Regions from separate parts of the Knoellia sp. LjRoot47 genome, predicted to be linked through region 1. Evidence: predicted binding sites of a transcription regulator. Region 1 holds the regulator's gene; each other region holds the start of a gene.
The links. Region 1 encodes LexA, which represses DNA repair genes until DNA is damaged. Its sites were predicted from a motif close to TCGAACANNTGTTCGA; they were not measured.
Positions count from the first base shown of each region.

Region 2: the regulator LexA is predicted to act here: its motif matches at 3,049-3,064, upstream of ACSQ11_RS06910 (DUF222 domain-containing protein).
Region 3: the regulator LexA is predicted to act here: its motif matches at 2,935-2,950, upstream of ACSQ11_RS04615 (DUF222 domain-containing protein).
Region 4: the regulator LexA is predicted to act here: its motif matches at 2,271-2,286, upstream of ACSQ11_RS07070 (DUF222 domain-containing protein).

Region 1 covers NZ_CAXUQS020000002.1:370,189-374,960, forward strand. The annotation lists gene ACSQ11_RS16455 (winged helix DNA-binding domain-containing protein) at 1-971, shown strand, start outside; gene ACSQ11_RS16460 (VOC family protein) at 1,026-1,493, opposite strand; gene ACSQ11_RS16465 (LysM peptidoglycan-binding domain-containing protein) at 1,799-2,200, opposite strand; gene lexA (transcriptional repressor LexA) at 2,385-3,137, shown strand; gene ACSQ11_RS16475 (sunset domain-containing protein) at 3,234-4,772, opposite strand, start outside.
Region 2 covers NZ_CAXUQS020000001.1:1,413,218-1,417,989, reverse strand. The annotation lists gene ACSQ11_RS06920 (SDR family NAD(P)-dependent oxidoreductase) at 1-273, opposite strand, end outside; gene ACSQ11_RS06915 (acyl-CoA dehydrogenase family protein) at 270-1,538, opposite strand; gene ACSQ11_RS06910 (DUF222 domain-containing protein) at 1,605-3,041, opposite strand; gene ACSQ11_RS06905 (molybdopterin-dependent oxidoreductase) at 3,146-4,772, opposite strand, start outside.
Region 3 covers NZ_CAXUQS020000001.1:922,038-926,809, forward strand. The annotation lists gene ACSQ11_RS04605 (mycothiol transferase) at 1-178, shown strand, start outside; gene ACSQ11_RS04610 (cation diffusion facilitator family transporter) at 248-1,234, opposite strand; gene ACSQ11_RS04615 (DUF222 domain-containing protein) at 1,302-2,921, opposite strand; gene ACSQ11_RS04620 (DUF2207 family protein) at 3,063-4,259, shown strand; gene ACSQ11_RS04625 (nucleoside deaminase) at 4,315-4,772, shown strand, end outside.
Region 4 covers NZ_CAXUQS020000001.1:1,448,676-1,453,447, forward strand. The annotation lists gene ACSQ11_RS07065 (sugar-binding transcriptional regulator) at 1-628, shown strand, start outside; gene ACSQ11_RS07070 (DUF222 domain-containing protein) at 659-2,257, opposite strand; gene ACSQ11_RS07075 (sucrase ferredoxin) at 2,401-3,297, shown strand; gene ACSQ11_RS07080 (AMP-binding protein) at 3,355-4,772, shown strand, end outside.

The DNA.
Region 1 (4,772 bases):
CCATGCGCTCGAGAACGACCTCGTATGCCGGCGTGCTGGCCGAGCAGTCGGCTGGCGGTTGGGTGCGCACCCACATCCTGCGCCCCACGTGGCACCACGTCGCACCCGAGGACCTGCGCTGGATCCAGGCGCTGACCGGCCCCAAGGTGGAGTCCTCCGACGCCGCTCGCCAGCGGCAGCTCGGCATCACGGAGCAGGTCAAGGACCGTGGGCTCGACCTGCTCCGTGAGCTGCTCGCCGCCGGACGGGCCATGACCCGCAAGGAGATCGGGCCGGCCTTCGCGGAGGCCGGCCTCCCCGGGCCGGGCGAAACCATGGCCCACCAGCTCATCGTCGCCGAGGTCCGGTCGGTCATCTGCTCCGGAGCGCCACGAGGGGCCGAGCACACCTACGTCCTCGTCGACGACGTCGTGCCCGCTGCAGCGTCCGACTCGTGGTCACGGGAGCGGTCCCTCCTCGAGCTGACCCACAGGTTCTACTCCGGGCACGGCCCGGCGTCCGAACGCGACCTGCAGCGCTGGAGTGGGCTCACGCTCACCGAGATCCGGTGGGCGACCACGGAGCTGACGACCGACCCCGGCCTGCGCGAGTCGCACCCGATGGAGTCGGTGGAGTGCGCCGGGGAGGTGCTCTGGTTCGACCCGTCGGTGCCCGCTCGCACGACGCGGGAGCACACGGCATACCTGCTGTCGACGTTCGACGAGGCGGCGCTGACGTATCCACGGACCGGGTTCCCACGGCGCAACCACGACGCCGACCGGACCCGGCTGGTCTCCGAGGCAGGCGGCGGCATCGCCGTCGTCGACGGGCGCGACATCGGTACCTTCAAGCGCAAGGCCGACGCCCGTCGAACTCTCGTGACGGTGCGACCTGAGGTGGACCTCACCACACGTGAGCGCGCCGGGGTCACCGAGGCCGCCGAGTTCCTCGCGGCCTTCCACGACATGCCGCTCGAGCTCACCTGGGGCTGAGCCCGGCGGGCCGAGCACTGCGGTCTGCGCCCACCCGGTGCGGCCTGCTGTCGGTCACGAGTCGTTGGTGCCGAACCCTTCGCGCTGCGACCGTTCGTGCGAGGCCTCGGTCTCCTCGAAGAGCGTCACGGTGAGCCCGGCCGGCGCCTCGAGTCGGGAGTTGAGCGACTGCCACGGGGTGAGCACCGGCTCGGCGACGACGGTCGCACCCGCCTCGTGCGCGTCACGCGTCGAGGACTGGGCGTCGTCGACCTCGAACGCGATCCGGATCTTCGGGCTGCGTATGCCGTCCGCCTCGAGCCTGTCGATCGCCTCGCGGTGCGCGGGGCTGGCGATCTCGAACGTCGCCCGCCCTGCCTGGAGGATCGCCACGCGGTCCTCCCCGCCCTCGGAAAACGCGGCGATCTCGTCCATACCGAGGACGTCCCGGTAGAACCGGACCGCCTCGTCGTAGTCGTCCGCCTCCACCACCACTCGCAGCTGCCGAATCTTCTGCACGCGCGTCACGCCGTCGTCGCTCATGCCCCAGTCAACCGCGACTCCGCCGCACTGTGTGCCCGCTGACCACCCGCCGGCCACCGAAACCAGGATCGGTGGGTGGCCCCTGGGCCACGAAGTCGCCGTCAGACGCGACACGTGGAGGCACAGCGTCACGTAGTCACTGGAGAGCCGCCCACACACTCCCGGGCACGGCAAAGGGCGCCCCGCGCAACAGTGGCGGGGCGCCCTCCGTGCTGAGCCGGCGAGGGGTCGAAGCTCGCTCGAGGACTCAGGCCCGAACCGGGGTCGAAGCGGCTCGGAGTGTGTGGACCGTCAACGCAGTCACATCAACCCTGGGGGATGACGATCGTCTGGCCGGCCTTGACCTGCGCGCTGCTCAGGCCGTTGGCGAGCTGCAGCTCGGCGACCGCGGACGTGACCGGCATGCCGCCCATCTGCTCGGCCGCGATCTGCGACAGCGTCTGCCCCTGCTCGACCGTCACGGTGACCGGCGCGACGGATGCCGACGCTCCGCCGGTGAGACCGACGAACGCGGCCACGAGGGCGAGGAGGAGGACCGTGCTCGTGATGACGAGCCGACCGACGCGGGTCAGACGCAGCGCCGGCCCCGCGACCTCGCGGACCGACTCGCCGGTGGGCACGAGGACCAGGCGCGGACGCTCGGGACGACGCGTCGGGAGCGGGACGGCATACCCGGCTGCGGTGTCGTAGGCGACAGCTGCACTCATGAGGTCCTCCTGGGTCGAAAGGACGTTCGATAGAACGTCTGTACGATTTCTAGCACGGATGTTCGACTACTTCAAGACACGCCTCGAACAGATGTTTGAAACACCTGCTCGAACTCCGTACTCTGACGTCATGTCGAGAAGCCAATCAGGCACCTCTGACAACGCCCCTGCGAGGAGACGAACCATGAGCGACAAGCGCCGCCAGGACGCCGACGACGCCGCCGTCCACGAGCTGCCCGACCGCGACCCCGGCGACGGCACGCTCACCGTGCGTCAGCGCAAGGTCCTCGACGTCATCCGCAACTCGGTCGACCGTCGTGGATACCCGCCGAGCATGCGCGAGATCGGCCAGGCCGTCGGGCTCACGTCCCCGAGCTCGGTATCGCACCAGCTGCACGCCCTCGAGAAGAAGGGCTACCTGCGCCGCGACCCCAACCGCCCCCGTGCCCTCGAGGTCGTCTCCCCCGACACCCCGAGCGACATCCGCGGCTACCGCGGCGGCGCGGCCCCCGACGACGTCGACGCCGACCTCGACCCGACCGGTTCGGGTGACGTGCGCCCCGAGGCGAGCTACGTCCCGGTCCTCGGCCAGATCGCCGCCGGCGTCCCGATCCTCGCCGAGGAGACGGTCGACGAGGTCTTCCCGCTGCCCAAGCAGATCGTCGGCGAGGGGTCGCTCTTCCTGCTCAAGGTCGTCGGCGAGTCGATGATCGACGCCGCCATCTGCGACGGCGACTGGGTCGTCGTGCGCCAGCAGCCGACGGCCGACAACGGCGACATCGTCGCGGCCATGCTCGACAACGAGGCGACGGTCAAGACGTTCAAGCGCAAGGACGGCAAGGTCTGGCTGATGCCGCACAACCCGGCCTTCGACCCGATCGACGGCGACCACGCGACGATCCTCGGCAAGGTCACCGCGGTCCTGCGCCGCGTCTGAGCTCAGCCCGTCACAGACGTGACGCCAGACCAACCGTCGAATGAAGCGGCGGCGACATCCCACGCGGAATGTCGCCGCCGTTCTGCTCAGTCCGGGTCAGCGCTTGGAGGCCCGGTACCCCGCCGCAACAGCGGCTGACTGAGTGCGGAAGCACTCCTCAGGGTTCGTTATGGCGTAGTAGGCGCCGCCCGGCATGTGGTAGATCATCGAACTGGCGTTGCCCTTGATCGGGGCCCAGGAGGGGCAGCTCGAGAGGCTGATCGGCACAGTCCTCGACGGGTAGCCCACAGCGCCTGTGATCCCAGAGGTCCTTGCCACAGTGGCGAACCCGGCCTTGCTACCCGTCACTCGCACACTGATCTTCTTCCCCACAACACCCGTCCCCAGACGTAGCGTCGAAGCCGTAGCCCCAGACAGGGCGGCACCATTGGCGAACCATTGATAGCGGAAGGTCGTTCCTGCAGTCCATGCCCCCGGGCGCGCGGTGAGGGCGTAGGTCACGAGCGTTGAGCCCGCGACGGACGGCGCTGCTGTCGCGGGAACACGCAGGGTCGCGGCCGAGACCCTTGCGATGGTGGCATATCCAGATTTGCGTCCGGTGACGCGAACGGAAATTCGCTTGCCGCTTGTCGTGCTGCCCAACGTGTACGTCGACCCCGTGGCACCGGGAATGACGACTCCGTCCGCGAGCCAGGCGTACGACAGGCTGGTGGACGCGGACCATGTCCCTGGCCGAGCGGTCATACGGCCGCCGAGCATGGGGGTGCCTGCCACCGTCGGCGTCCCAGCGGTGAGGACCCGAGCGGACTGCGCCGAGAATCGGCCCACTGTTAGATGTCCCGCCTTGGATCCGGTGACCGAGACCGAGATCCGCCGGTCCCGTTGGGCCGTACCCAGCTTGAGCGTCGCGGTGGTCGCACCAGCAACGGCACGACCGTCCGCGAACCACTGGTACCGCAACGTGGCGCCCGTCGTCCAGACCCCGGGCCGCGCAGTGAGGGGCTGGCCGTAGGCGAAGTAGCCGGAGATGCCGGGCGAGGACCAACGCATGACCCTTTTCGTGGCCGCGGAACCACGGGTCACCGTGGCATAGGCCGGCTTGGATGCAGTGACAGCGACATGGAGGGCCTTCCCGTCCTGCGCGGTCGTGAGTGTGAATGTCCGGCCGGTAGCTCCGGGGACAGGCGCGCCGTCGGCAAACCACTGGTAGGTCACCGCGGTGCCGGTGGCCCAAGCCCCGGGCCCCGCAGTCAGAACGCTGCCCACCATAGGAAGACCCGCAATGGATGGCGTACCAGGCGTCACGACCAACGCCGAACGCTCGCTCGTCCGCGACGCAGGTGCATGTCCGGCGAGTGACCCGTCGACACGAACCTCAACCCCCTTGTTCGCATGGGCGGCGGTCAGGACGAGGGTGCGCTCCGTGGCGCCAGCCACCGGCGTGCCACCAACGAACCACTGAAAGCCGAACGCGGTCCCTTCGGCCCACCCGTCGGTGCTCGCCGTCAGCCGGTACCCCACCGCGAGGTTGCCCACAATGACCGGGACTGCAGTCGTCAGCGGTGCCAACTCAGCAGGGGCGAGGGTGCGTCCAGCGGCGAAGACGGTCCCTCCTGGGCAGTCACAACGCTCGGA
Region 2 (4,772 bases), on a different contig from region 1:
CTCGACGTCGATGCGGCCACCGGTCGCGACACCGGCGTTGTTGACGAGCACGTCGAGCCCACCCCACGTCTCGCGCACGTGGGCGAGGGCGCCGTCCCAGTCCTGCTGGCTCCGGACGTCGAGACGCAGGTATGCCGTCCCGTCCGGGACGCTGTCCGGACGGCTCTCGGCGAGGTCACCCACGAGGACCTGGTCGCCGCGTGAGGCGAACGCCTTGGCGAGCGCGAGGCCCAGACCCGAGGCGCCGCCGGTGATGAGGACCCGGCGGCTCATGCGCGGCCCGCCTTCTCTGCGTAGGGGTGGAGGAGGAGCTTGGCGATGACGCCGAGGTGGACCTCGTCCGGTCCGTCGGCCAGGCGCAGTGAACGCGCGTTGGCGTAGGCCGCCGACAGCGGGAAGTCCTCGGACATGCCGGCTCCGCCGTGGAGCTGGATCGCCATGTCGATGACGTCGCACGCCATCTGCGGCACGGCGACCTTGATCTCGCTGACCTCGCTCATGGCGCCGAGCGCTCCGACGGTGTCGAGCTTCCACGCCGCGTGGTGGACGAGCAGTCGGGCCTGGTTGATGGCGATGCGCGCGTGGGCGAGGCGCTCACGGTTGCCTCCGAGGTTGGCGATGGGCTTGCCGAAGGCGGTCCGGGTCGTGGCCCGCTCACAGGCCAGCTCGAGCGCGCGCTCGGCGAGGCCGACGAGGCGCATGCAGTGGTGGACGCGGCCGGGACCGAGGCGGCCCTGGGCGATCTCGAACGCCCGGCCGGGTCCGGCGATGATGTTGGTGACGGGTAGCCGCACGTCGGTGAGCGAGACCTCGCCGTGCCCGATCGGCTCGTCGTGCTGGCCGAAGGCGGACAGCATCCGCTCGACCTTGACGCCGGGGTGGTCGAACGGCACGAGCACCATCGAGTGCCGCGAGTGGCGCGACGCCTCGGGGTCGGTGACGCCCATGAAGATCGCGACCTTGCAGTCCGGGTTGCCGACACCGGTCGACCACCACTTGCGCCCGTTGAGGACGACCTCGTCGCCGTCGATGACGGCCGTCGCCTCCATGTTGGTGGCGTCCGAGGACGCGACCCCGGGCTCGGTCATGAGGAAGGCGCTGCGGATCCGCCCGTCGAGCAGCGGCTCGAGCCAGTCGGCCTTCTGCTCGTCGGTGCCGTACTTGAGCAGCACCTCCATGTTGCCGGTGTCGGGGGCGTTGCAGTTGAAGACCAGCGGCGCGGAGAAGGAGCGGCCCATCGCCTCGGCGATCGGGGCGTACTCCGCGTTCGACAGACCGGAGCCGCCGTCGGTGCCGAACTGCACGGCATACGGACCCTCGTGGCTGGCCGGGAGGAAGAGGTTCCACAGGCCCTGCTCGCGCGCCTTGCCCTGGAGCTCGGCGATGAGCGGGTGCGCGGGCCATGGGTCCTCACCGGCCGCGCGGCGGGCCGCGATGTCGGCGGCGATGACCCGCTCGGCCGGCTCGATCTCGGTGTCGACGAAGGCGCGGACACGCTGCGCGAGGTCGAGCGAACGCGCCGACGGTGAGAAGTCCATCCCCCGACCTTAGGTGAGCGCACGCTTAGGCGGACAGTGGGATGGCTCACTGGAGGTGCAGGGTCGTCAGGCGGCCCAGTAGTGGCCCTCGCGCGCGTGGTCGATCCAGTCACCGAAGCGCTCGCCGAGCTCGTCCGCGTCGTCCGGCGGGTGCGCATCGACGGGCTGCGACTCCCAGCCCTCCCCCAGGATCGGCGGGGCGGTCGAGTCGTGCGTGCGACCTGTCGGTGTCTGGATCCGTATGCCGTGTGCTCCCGTGCCGTCGAGGCCGGTGGACTCCACCCGGACGTGCCAGCCGTCGAGCTCCTTGACGAGGTTGTGACGCTGGCACAGGCCCTCGCCGTTGCCGCCGGAGGTAGCACCACCCGCATGGACGGCTGCCGCGTGGTCGACCTCGACGGCCGGGGCGTCGCACCACGGGATACGACAGGTGGGGTCGCGCAGCTCGAGGAACCGGCGCAGGCCGCCGTGGAAGCGTCGCCGGGTCGAGTCCATGGCGACGAGATCACGACCGGTCGGGTCGGTGAAGAGCCGACGCAGCCAGACCGTGACGCCCGACTCGACGAGGGCAGCGACCCGGTCCCGCGCCTCGCAGCCCGGGAGCGGACCCCAGCCGGGGACCACGGCGACGTCGTCGTCGGGTCGGCCACCCCCGAAGGCAGCCGGAAGCAGCGTGCGGTCGGTCATGACGAGGTCGACCTCGACCGCCTGCGGCTGCCCCTTCGCGCGTCCGGACAGGAGCTCGAGGGCCCGGTCCGCGAGCCAGGCACCCTTGCCGCGCGTGTCGTCACGAGCTGCGGCGGCTGCCGCCTCCCACTCGGCGGGTGGCAGATCGGCGTCGATGACGTGGCGCTGTCCCTCGGCGCGGACCAGGGCGACGTGGGCACCGATGACCTCGGCCATGGGGCCGAGGACCGACAACCACGCCATGCCGTCGGCCGCAGGTCGCACGGACACTCGTCGACCCGCGACGGCCCGCCGGTTGCGCTCGGCGAGCGACTCCGAGTCGAGCGCCGCCGCCGCCCGGCGTGCGGCCGCGGCCAGCGCCTTGTCACTCAGCGTGCCGATCGTCGGGGCGAGGCGCCGGTCGACCTCGGCGCGGTGCTCCCTGCTCAGGCAGGCGGTCTCGCGGACGACGATCGTGGCGCGACGCTCGCTGATCTCGCCGCGCTCAAGAGCGCCCATCGTCGAGGGCATCTCCTCGACGAGTGCGCGGGCCACGCCGACGTGCTGGTCAGCCAGCGTCGGCGAGCACCGTCGTGCCAGGGCGAGGTCGGCGCGCACGCTCCGGGAGTCCTCACCGAGCTGCTCGCGGTCCACCACGGCGGCAGCGGTCAACCGTGCCTGCGCAGCCGCGGTCGCACCCTTGAGCGACTCCAGCGCGGCCACCGCCTCGACCCGCTCGGCCTCGGTGAGCCCCTCGGCGGCGAAGTCGGCCAACGCGGACAGGACGGAGCGGATCTGGACCACTGGTCCGTCGCTCGACTCTCTCCCCGTCCCCATGCACCAATAGTACACCTGTTCGATGACATCGAGTGGAGTTGTCCACAGCCAATTCGGTTGTGGCACAGCCCAAACGGACCAGAACGACTCCCTCGACTCGAGGGTCAGACAGCCACCGCAGGTGTGACAACGACGGGCACGCCGTTGAGCACCGCGTTGCCCGACACGCCCTCGACCCGGGCCGGGTCGGTGAGGTCGTTCATCGTCACCCCCGGCACCTCGACGGCCCGGCTCAGCCGGACCCCGGGACGCCGGTGGCCGTAGCCGTGGGGCAGCGACACCACGCCGGGCATGACCTCGTCGGTCGCGCGGACCTCGACCTGGAGCGAGGACACCTCGGAGGTCACGGTGACGACCGAACCGTCGACGATCCCGCGTGACGCCAGGTCGTCGGGGTGCATGAGCAGCTGGTGGCGCGGCCTCCCCCTCGTGAGCCGTTCGGTGTTGTGCATCCACGAGTTGTTGTCGCGCTGGTGCCGGCGGCCGATGAGGAGCAGGTCGTCGCTGTGCGCCGCGCGCCTCAGCGCGGGCAGTCGCGAGCGCAGCGCCGACAGCCCGTCCGTCACGACCGCAGGCGCGAGGACGACCGTGCGCTCCGGCGTCCGCAGCCGCTCCGGCAGCCTGGGCTCGAGCGCGCCGAGGTCGACCCCGCCCGGAGTTCGCTCCAGCCGCCGGACCGACAGCCCGCGACGGCTCGACCGCAGCAGCACGTCGATGGTGAGACGCGGGGAGGCGCGCAGCCGCACCAGCTGCTTGAGCGGCATCCGCCGACCACCGAGGCGCCCCAGCGCGAGCACCACATCGCGCGCGATCTCCCACTCGTGCCGCTGGTCCTCCCCCCGCTCGAACAGCGCCGGTGACCACCGGGCCGTGTTGCGCACCGCGAGCGTGTGGAAGATCAGGTCGTAGTGGTCGCGCTCGAGCGGGCCCGTCGGCGGCAGGATGACCTGCGCGTGCCTTGTCGTCTCGTTGACGTAGGGGTCGATCGCGACGACGGCCTCGAGCTCGGCCATCCGCTCCGACAGCCGACCTCCCGCCGGGGTCGAGGACACCGGGTTGCCCCCGATCGTGATGAGCCCGCGGATGGCCTGCCGCGGCCCCTCCATCTCTTCGGCCATGACCGAGACAGGCAGCTCGCCACCGAACTCCGGCAGCCCACGCACCGCCGAGTGCGTCCGGCCCCGATGGCCGCGCCCCACCAACCCTCGCCCGACGATGTCGATCGCCGGGGTCGTGAACATGGTGCCGCCGGGCTGGTCGAGGTTGCCGGTGATCGCCATGAGGCACTGGATCGCCCACTGGCACAGCACGCCGAACTCCTGAGTCGACACCCCCATCCGCCCGTGCACCGCCGCCGAACCCGCGGCGACATCGCGTGCCAGAGCCCGGATCACCTCTGCCGCAACGCCGCTCACCGACTCCGCGAGCTCGGGCGTGAAGTCCGCGACCGCCACCCGCAGCTCGTCGATCCCGGTGACGTACGCCGCCGGCCGCGCCAGCCCCTCCGCGAGGACGACGTTGACGAGCGCCAGCAGCACCGTCGCGTCGGTGCCCGGACGCACGAAATGATGAGAGTCGGCGACCGCCGCCGTCTCGGTGCGGCGCGGGTCGAGGACGACGAGCCGCCCACCGCGAGAACGCAGCTCGCGCAGGCGGCCCGGGAAGTCGGGCACCGTCCACAGCGAGCCGTTCGACGCCATCGGGTTCGTCCCGACGAGCACGAGCAGCCGC
Region 3 (4,772 bases), on a different contig from region 1:
CGTGCATGCCAGCGCCGACGGCCAGCACGCCAACCTGCGGCGGCTGCTGCTCGACACGATCGAGGAGTACGGCCGGCACACCGGCCACGCCGACCTGCTGCGCGAGGCGGTCGACGGTCGGGTGGGCGAGGACCCGCCTCCCCGGTGGCGGCCGGGGGCTCACGCTGCCGGCAGCTGACCCCACCCTCGGGTGTCGGCGATCCGGGGGCATCGCTGCGCGCGTGGGCCCGGATCCCGGCACCGGGAGTCACGGCTGGGTGGTGCGCAGGGCTTCCGGGTCGAGCGAGGCGTCGGCGGGTCGGGACAGGGTGATGATGGCGTCGACGACGAGCTCCTGCTCGGTCACCGCATCGGACAGCTCGTGCAGCCGCGCCGCCACCTGGTGCTCCGTGTCGTCGCCCACGAGGTCGACCGCGGCGACGAGGAGCATCCGCCCGGGACCGACGAACTCGAGGTGCAGGTGGGTCACGCGCTCGACCCCCGGCTGGGCGAGCAGGTGCTCGAGCGCCCCGCGCCGCAGGTCGGCCGAACCGGCCTGACCGACGAGGAAGTCGCGGTTGCGGCCGATGAGGAAGATCGCGAGGGCTCCGAGCAGGAGGCCGACCGCGATGGATCCTGCGGCATCCCACCGCGCGTCACCGGTGACCTCGTGCATCCCGATGCCGGCCGCGGCGATGACGATGCCGAGGAGGGCGGCGGCGTCCTCGAAGAACACGGCCCGCAGGGTGGGGTTCGACGTCCGGATGATGAACGGCAGGGTCGAGAGCCCGAAGCGGCGGGCAGTGGCCTGCGTCTGCCGGCGGGCCTGGAGGAACGACACACCCTCCAAGACGAACGCGATGGCGAGGACGGCATACGCCCAGACGTAGTCGGCTTCCTCCTCACCCCCGGAGCGGAGGCTGTCGACGCCGTGCCAGATCGAGACGATCGCGCCGGCGGTGAAGAGTCCGAAGGCGGCGAACATCGACCAGACGTAGGCCTCGCGACCGTGACCCCACGGGTGGTTCGCGTCGGCGGGGCGGCCGGCCCGGCGTTCGGCGATGACGAGGAACACCTCGTTGCCCGCGTCCGCCCACGAGTGCGCGGCCTCGGCGACCATCGACGCGGACCCCGTGACCGCTCCCACGACGGACTTGGCGATCGCGATGAGGACGTTGGCGCACAGGGCCACCAGCACCGTGAAGAGGCTCTCCCCACCGGTCTGCTCCGACGCGTCGTCCGAGTTCTCGCTCACCTGGCCCACTCTGGCACTCGGTCGGCGCCGACGGTGGTCCGAGCGCGACCTGGCGGTCCCGAGGTGGTCAGAACGGGATGACGTCCGGGCGTGGTTCGCGCGGAGGAAGGTCGACGTGGAGGTCGCTCCAGTAGCGGTCCACGTGGACGGGGCGCCGCAGTCCGTCGTCGGGTCGGTGACGGCGAGGTCGGGAGCGGGCGTGCCCGGCGAGCAGCTCGTGGAGGTGGTCGTCGAGCAGGCTGAGGTCGAGATGGCCGGTGCGTGCGGCCGGAGGTCGGTCGACCGCGGGCGGGTCGGGCGGAGCGGCCGTGTCACGAGAGGGGGGCGCGGTGCCGCCGAGGTGGAGGTGGTCGATGGCGGAGGTGGTCGAGCGCACAGCGGTGGGGTCGGTCCAGTCGACGGTGCCATCGGGGTGGAGGCGCGCGGTCCATCCGTCGCGTTGCTTGATGCGGTGGTGGCGCCGGCACAGGGCGATGAGGTTGGTGGGGTGGGTGGGTCCGGTGGGCCAGGGTCGGACGTGGTCGAGGTCGCACTGGCGGGCGGGGGTGGCGCAGCCGGGGAAGCGGCACCGCCCGTCGCGGAGCCTGACGAAGCGGACCATGGCGGCGGGGATGCGGTAGGTCCCGGTGTCGGTGGTGGAGGTGCCGGTGAGGTCGCGTCCGGGGGCGAGCCCGGCGGGGACGTCGCCGCCGACGAGGGCACCGGTGGCGGGGTGGCAGGTCAGCCCCGTCGTTGCTCCGTGAGTGCCGGATGCGGCGCGGGCGAGCCAGCGGGCCGGGACGAACGTGGTGCCGGGGGTGTCGAGCCCGCCGACCTCGCACCAGCCCTGCATGTCACGACCAGCACTGGCGTCACGTGAGGTGCCGCCGAGCGCCGTCGCCGCGGATTCCGGCTCGGTGTCTCGGGCGCGGGTGGCGTGGACGACGACACGCACGTCGGCGTGGTCGAGGACGAGCTGGGTCAGGGCGTCGGCGCGGGCCTGGGTGAGGTTGTCCGCGTTGCCCTCACGCACGATCTGGCGGGCGCGTTCGGTGATCGCGGACCAGGCGAGGCGGGCGGGTCCGGTGGGCAGGTCGGCGCGCCACTGGTCGGTGCCGTGCTCACCGGTGGTGCGGGTCAGCCCACGCCGCTCGTGGGCGCGTTCGGCCTCGTCGGCCACGGCGTCGGGGAAGAGCCGGGCGACGGTCCGGGCCACGAACCGGCGCAGCGGCCCGACCGTCAACCCCTGCCAGTGCGGGCGGATCGCGTCGACCACGGCCGCGGCGTGGTCAGCGGGCAGGAGGTCGGTCTCCTCGGTGACGACCGCGGCCCGTCTCTGGTCGAGCTCTCCGGCAGCCATGGCGTGGACCACGGCCGGGGTGCGGGTCAGCTGGTGGATCGCGTCGGTCACCCGGTTGGTCGCGACGTGTGTGGAGACGCCCAGGCGGGGTGCGGCGAGCTCGGGGGCGTCGAGGCGCTGGTGACCCAGGCCGTGGTGGACCTCGACCTGCGTGCCGTCCTCCTGCCGCACCGGGTCGATCGCCGACAGGTGCGCGAGCGCGACCGCCTGCCTCGCGCAGGCGGCGTCGATGTCGCGCTGGGCCTCCTCGATGACGTCGAGGAGCTCCTCGGTGGTGAGGGTGTGTGCGCTACCCAGCAGGACGGCATACGCGCCCTGACGGGCCGTTGTCGCGGTGCTGGGATCCATGACTAGACGCTACCCGAACAGGTGTTCGAAAGCAAGAATCAAGCGCGCGAATTCGGTTCTGCCGCAGGCGAACACGCACACCTCGACACGCCCGCGCAGCGACCGCAGGCCCTCGCCCGCACCCGGCCCTACAGTGACCTCGTGCCTGCCGACCTGACACCCCTCGAGGTCCTCGGCGGCCTCGTCCCCCTCGTCGTCGCCACCCTGACGCTGCTGCTGTTCCGCTGGCGACGACGCGACGAGGTCTACACCCAGGTCACGCCGGGTGAGGTGCCGCGCCTGGGCTCGGGCGACAGCTCCGCGCGGGTGCGTCGCGGCGTCGAGTGGAACGGCTCGGTCGCGCCCCGGTTCCACGTCCCCGACGACTCCACACCTGCCCTCTCGGGCGCGGTCGTCGACGGCATCGTCCACGGTCGCGACCTCACCGCCACCCTCGTCGACCTGGCCCTGCGCGGCATCGTGAGCCTCGAGAAGGAGGGCGACGACGACTGGCGGGTCAGCCGCACAGGGGTGGGCGAGGACTCGATGGCTGCGCACGAGCGCGTCATGCTCGACGCCGTCCTCGGTGGTGCGACCTCGGTGCGGCTGAGCGAGCTGCGGCGCGCCGAGGTGGCCCAGCGCTGGCGCGAGGCGGAGATCGCCGTCTATCGCGCCGTCGTCGACCGTGGCTGGTACGCCAAGCACCCACGCTCGCGCAACGGCTGGCTCGCCGCCCTCGGGCTGCTCCTCGTCGTGGGCGCGGCCGTCGCCGGGGTCGCCTCGGGCGTGGCCGACGACCACTGGCGCTGGGTGCCGCTCGGAGTCGGACTCGGGGTCGGCGGCGCGCTGCTCATGCGCCTCGGACGTGGCCGCACCCCGCGGACGGCGGCGGGGTCGGCGGCACGCATCCAGGCCCTCGGCTACGAGAAGTACCTCGCCACGGCCGAGGCCCACCAGCTCCGGCGCGAGGAGCTCGCCGGCGAGGTCCGCTCGATGCTCCCGTATGCCGTCGCCTTCGGTGTCGCTCCGCACGTCGCCTCGGTCCTCGGTGACGCCCTGCGGGCGGCCCGCCTCGCCGACGGCGCGCAGACCGCACTTGCCCTGGCGGTGGACGGAGCGCTGGATCCCGGTGTCTTCCAACTGGTCTCAGGTCTCGTCGACCTCGGCGGCGACCTCGACGTGCCGGACCTCGGCGCCCTCGGCGACCTCGTGCCGGACGACGCGTTCACGGCGCTCGTCGACGGATTCGAGGGACTGGGGTCCGCCCTGTCGTCGTTCGCCGGCGGGATCGGTGACGTCATCCCCGACGGCGACGTGCTCGACGGCTGCGACGGGTGCAGCGGCTGCATCGACTTCTGACGGGCGGCGGTCCGGCGTCGCCCACGTCCGGCCCGCCGTCTGCCACGATGACGGCATGTCGCTCGACGATGCCGACCTGACCCACCTGCGCCGCTGCGTCGAGCTCTCGCGCGAAGCCCTCGACGACGGCGACGAACCGTTCGGCTCGGTGCTCGTCGACGCCCAGGGCACCGTCCTGCACGAGGACCGCAACCGCACCAAGGAGGGCGACCAGACGCGTCACCCGGAGTTCGAGCTGGCGCGCTGGGCCGCCACCCACACCGACCCCGAGGATCGCGCCGGCTGCACCGTCTACACCTCCGGCGAGCACTGCGCCATGTGCTCGGCAGCGCACGCGTGGGTCGGTCTCGGACGGATCGCGTATGCCGTGTCCACCGAACAGCTCGTCGGATGGCTCCGGGAGTGGGGCGTCGACGCCTCGCCCGTCCTGCCGCTGGCCGTGCAGCAGGTCGCGCCCGGCGTCGTCGTCGACGGGCCCGCACCCGAGCTCGAGGACGAGGTGCGGTCGCTCCA
Region 4 (4,772 bases), on a different contig from region 1:
GGTCGTCAGCGACCGCGACGTGCTGGGTCTGCCGTGGAGCCGGTCGGTAAGCCGAATGGTCGACGCCCTCGAGACGCTGCCGGTGATCCCCGTCGTCCAGCTCAGTGGCGCGATGGTCACCCCCGAGGAGGACAGCAGCTCGGTCGACGTCGTCCGCCGCGCCGCCCGCATCGCCGGCGGTGGCCGGCACGTCTTCTACTCGCCGTTGCTGCTCGACGACGCCGCCAGTGCCGAGGTCATGCGGCGCCAGCCGCCGGTGCGCGAGGCGCTCGACCGCGTCGACGACGTCACCCTCGCGGTCATCGGCCTCGGAGCCTGGACTGCCGGGACCTCGACGATCCACGACGTCCTCAGCGCCAAGGAACGCACGGCGGTCACGAGGTCCGGTGCGGTCGGGGAGGCGGCGGGTGTCTTCTTCGACGCCGACGGCGAGATCGTCGACACCCCGCTCACCGCCCGGATCGTCGGGCTCACCGGACCGCAGCTGCAGGGCATCCGGCACGTCATCGGCATCGCCCACGGGGACGACAAGGTCGAGGCCATCGCCGCCGCCGTGAGGGGCGAGCTCATCGACTCGCTCGTGACGACCGCAGACACCGCCGACGCCCTGCTCGACACAGCAGAGTGATGTGAGTGACCGGGGCCGCCCGTCACCGCTTCAGAAGGGGATGACGTCGGGCCGGGGTTCGCGTGGTGGTGGGTCGTAGGTGAAGCCCTGAGGCCAGTAACGATCGATGGAGAAGTGCGTCCGGTTGAGGCCGTCGTGACCGCGTCCGGAGCGATGCATGCGGTGCGAGTGGTCGATCGGTTCGATGAGGTCGTCCTCGAGGAGGCTGAGGTCGATGTGTCGCGTCTGCGGTGGTGATGGCTGCGGCGGTCGGTCGGGGCTGCGGGGCGTGGTGGCGCCGAGGTGGAGGTGGTCGATGGCGGAGGTCGTCGAGCGCACAGCGGTGGGGTCGGTCCAGTCGACGGTGCCATCGGGGTGGAGGCGCGCGGTCCATCCGTCGCGTTGCTTGATGCGGTGGTGGCGCCGGCACAGGGCGATGAGGTTGGTGGGGTGGGTGGGTCCGGTGGGCCAGGGTCGGACGTGGTCGAGGTCGCACTGGCGGGCGGGGGTGGCGCAGCCGGGGAAGCGGCACCGCCCGTCGCGGAGCCTGACGAAGCGGACCATGGCGGCGGGGATGCGATAGGTCCCGGTGTCGGTGGTGGAGGTGCCGGTGAGGTCGCGTCCGGGGGCGAGCCCGGCGGGGACGTCGCCGCCGACCAGGGCACCGGTGGCGGGGTGGCAGGTCAGCCCCGTCGTTGCTCCGTGAGTGCCGGATGCGGCGCGGGCGAGCCAGCGGGCCGGGACGAACGTGGTGCCGGGGGTGTCGAGCCCGCCGACCTCGCACCAGCCCTGCATGTCACGACCAGCACTGGCGTCACGTGAGGTGCCGCCGAGCGCCGTCGCCGCGGATTCCGGCTCGGTGTCTCGGGCGCGGGTGGCGTGGACGACGACACGCACGTCGGCGTGGTCGAGGACGAGCTGGGTCAGGGCGTCGGCGCGGGCCTGGGTGAGGTTGTCCGCGTTGCCCTCACGCACGATCTGGCGGGCGCGTTCGGTGATCGCGGACCAGGCGAGGCGGGCGGGTCCGGTGGGCAGGTCGGCGCGCCACTGGTCGGTGCCGTGCTCACCGGTGGTGCGGGTCAGCCCACGCCGCTCGTGGGCGCGTTCGGCCTCGTCGGCCACGGCGTCGGGGAAGAGCCGGGCGACGGTCCGGGCCACGAACCGGCGCAGCGGCCCGACCGTCAACCCCTGCCAGTGCGGGCGGATCGCGTCGACCACGGCCGCGGCGTGGTCAGCGGGCAGGAGGTCGGTCTCCTCGGTGACGACCGCGGCCCGTCTCTGGTCGAGCTCTCCGGCAGCCATGGCGTGGACCACGGCCGGGGTGCGGGTCAGCTGGTGGATCGCGTCGGTCACCCGGTTGGTCGCGACGTGTGTGGAGACGCCCAGGCGGGGTGCGGCGAGCTCGGGGGCGTCGAGGCGCTGGTGACCCAGGCCGTGGTGGACCTCGACCTGCGTGCCGTCCTCCTGCCGCACCGGGTCGATCGCCGACAGGTGCGCGAGCGCGACCGCCTGGCGTGCGCAGGCGGCGTCGATGTCGCGCTGGGCCTCCTCGATGACGTCGAGGAGCTCCTCGGTGGTGAGGGTGTGCGCGCTACCCAGCAGGACGGCATACGCGCCCTGGCGGGCGTCGGTGGCGGTGCTGGGGTCCATGACCACACGCTACCCGAACAGGTGTTCGAAAGCAAGAATCAAGCGCGCGAATTCGGTTCTGCCGCAAGCAAACACGCAGCGCGTACCTGAGGAGTTGTCATCGGATCCGCACCCGACGCCACCGGGCACGTAGCATCGGGCGCGTGAGTCCCGAGACCGTCCGCTGCTCCAACCTCTCGCGTGAGAGCGGCGAGCCGATGCTCGGCTCCGCCCCCGTCGCCCGCCGCTGGCTGCTCATCGAGCACCCCGGGCCGTGGGCCAGGAACCACCTCGACACCCCGCCGCTCTCGGGAGCCCTCGCCGACGTCATCGACACCGGCTGCGCCGAGCTCCAGGGCCGCTCGCTCCTCGTCCGTCGTCACGGGCGTCGCGCTGCCGGCGAGGCACCCTCCTGGTATGCCGTCGACTCGGCCCGCGGGACCTGGGTCACCGGCACGTGGCGCACGAGCGAGGACCTCCGGGCCGCCGTCGCCGCGATGGGGGCGCCGCTCACCCAGTCGGAGACCCTCGCCGAGCCGATGCTGCTCGTCTGCACGCAGGGCACCCGCGACGCGTGCTGCGCCCTGCGCGGCCGGCCGATCACCGCGGCCCTGGCCAAGGTGTGGCCCGACGAGGTCTGGGAGTGCACCCACCTCAGCGGCCACCGGTTCGCCGGCACGTTCCTCTCCATGCCCGACGGCACCTGCTACGGCGGCGTCGACATGGCCGGCGCCGTCGACATCGTCCGGGCCCACCGCGCGGGCGAGGTCGACACGGCACACCTTCGCGGCGTCTCCCGCTTCTCGCCGGCGGTCCAGGCGGCGACTGGCTCGGTCCTCGCCGAGCACGGACCCGCGTCCGTGACCGCCGCCCGCCCCGGCGCGGTCGAGGTCGTCTCCGAGACCGTCACCCGGGTCGAGGTCATCGGCGACGACCCGCTGCCCGACACGACGTGGGTCGAGGTCACCGCCGAGGCGCTCGAGCCGGCGCCGCTGTCGTGCGGCAAGGGCCCGGGTGACCACACGGCATACCGGACCGCGGTCGTGCCGGCGCCCTACTGACCGACCGGACCACTCGACGGGGTGGCGCGCACCGCCAGGTCGGGGCAGGGTGAGCCCATGACTCCTCCGGCGCCGTCGGCGCTCCCTGCGAACCCCGCCACCGACCGCTACCGGGCAGCGCGTGACCAGATCCTCGGGTGGCGCGGCAACCACGAGGACGCCGTGCGGGAGTTCGTGTGGCCCGACCTCGGCGAGCGGTTCAACTGGGCGGTCGACTGGTTCGACGTCATCGCCCGCGGCAACGACTCCACGGCGCTCGTCGTCGTCGAGGAGGACGGCTCGTCGATGGAGATCACATTCGACGCCATGGCCAACCGCTCCGACCGTGTGGGTCACTGGCTCGCCGAACGCGGTGTGGCACAGGGCGATCCGGTCATCCTCATGCTCGACAACCAGGTCGAGCTCTGGGACTGCATGCTCGCCGTGATGAAGCTCGGCGCCGTCATCATGCCGACGACCTCCGCGGCCGGGGCGAGCGACCTCGAGGACCGCGTGTCCCGCGGCGGTGCGCGGCACGTCATCACCAACGCCTCCCAGGTCGACAAGCTCGCCGGCGTCCCGGGGGACATCACCCGGATCAGCGTCGGTCCCGCGGACGGCTGGCACGACCTGCGTGATGCGTATGCCGTCGACTCACCTCCGCTGCCCCACCCCGGGACCGCGCCGGCCGACCCGGTGCTCCTCTACTTCACGTCGGGCACGACGAGCCGACCCAAGCTCGTCGAGCACACGCAGGTGTCGTACCCCCTCGGCCACCTGTCGACGGTGTTCTGGCTCGGGCTCCAGCCGGGCGACGTCCACCTCAACATCAGCTCTCCGGGTTGGGCCAAGCACGCGTGGTCGTGCTTCTTCGCGCCGTGGATCGCCGAGGCGACGATTCTCGTCTACAACTACGCACGGTTCGACGCACCGGCGCTGCTCGACGTCCTGCGCGAGCACGAGGTGACGACGTTCTGCGCTCCGCCCACGGTGTGGCGCATGCTCATCAACGCCGACCTGTCCGACGGTCCGGGGTCGCTGCGGGAGGTCATCGGCGCCGGTGAGCCGCTCAACCCCGAGGTCATCGCCCAGGTGCAGGACAAGTGGGGGTTGCCGCTGCGCGACGGCTACGGCCAGACCGAGATGACCGCCGCGATCGGCAACACCCCCGGGTCGCGGCTCAAGCCGGGCTCGATGGGCCGGCCCCTGCCCGGGTGTCCGGTCGTGCTCGTCGACCCCGCGACCGGGGAGCGGGTCGTCGGTGCGGGGGAGGGAGAGCTGTGCCTCGACCTGTCGGCGTCACCGCTGCCGCTCATGACCGGCTACCAGGGTGACGCCGAGCGCAACGCCGAGGCCATGGCCGACGGTTTCTACCACACCGGCGACGTGGCGAGTATCGACGAGGACGGCTGGATCACCTACGTCGGGCGCACCGACGACGTGTTCAAGGCGAGCGACTACAAGATCAGCCCGTTCGAGCTCGAGTCGGTGCTCAT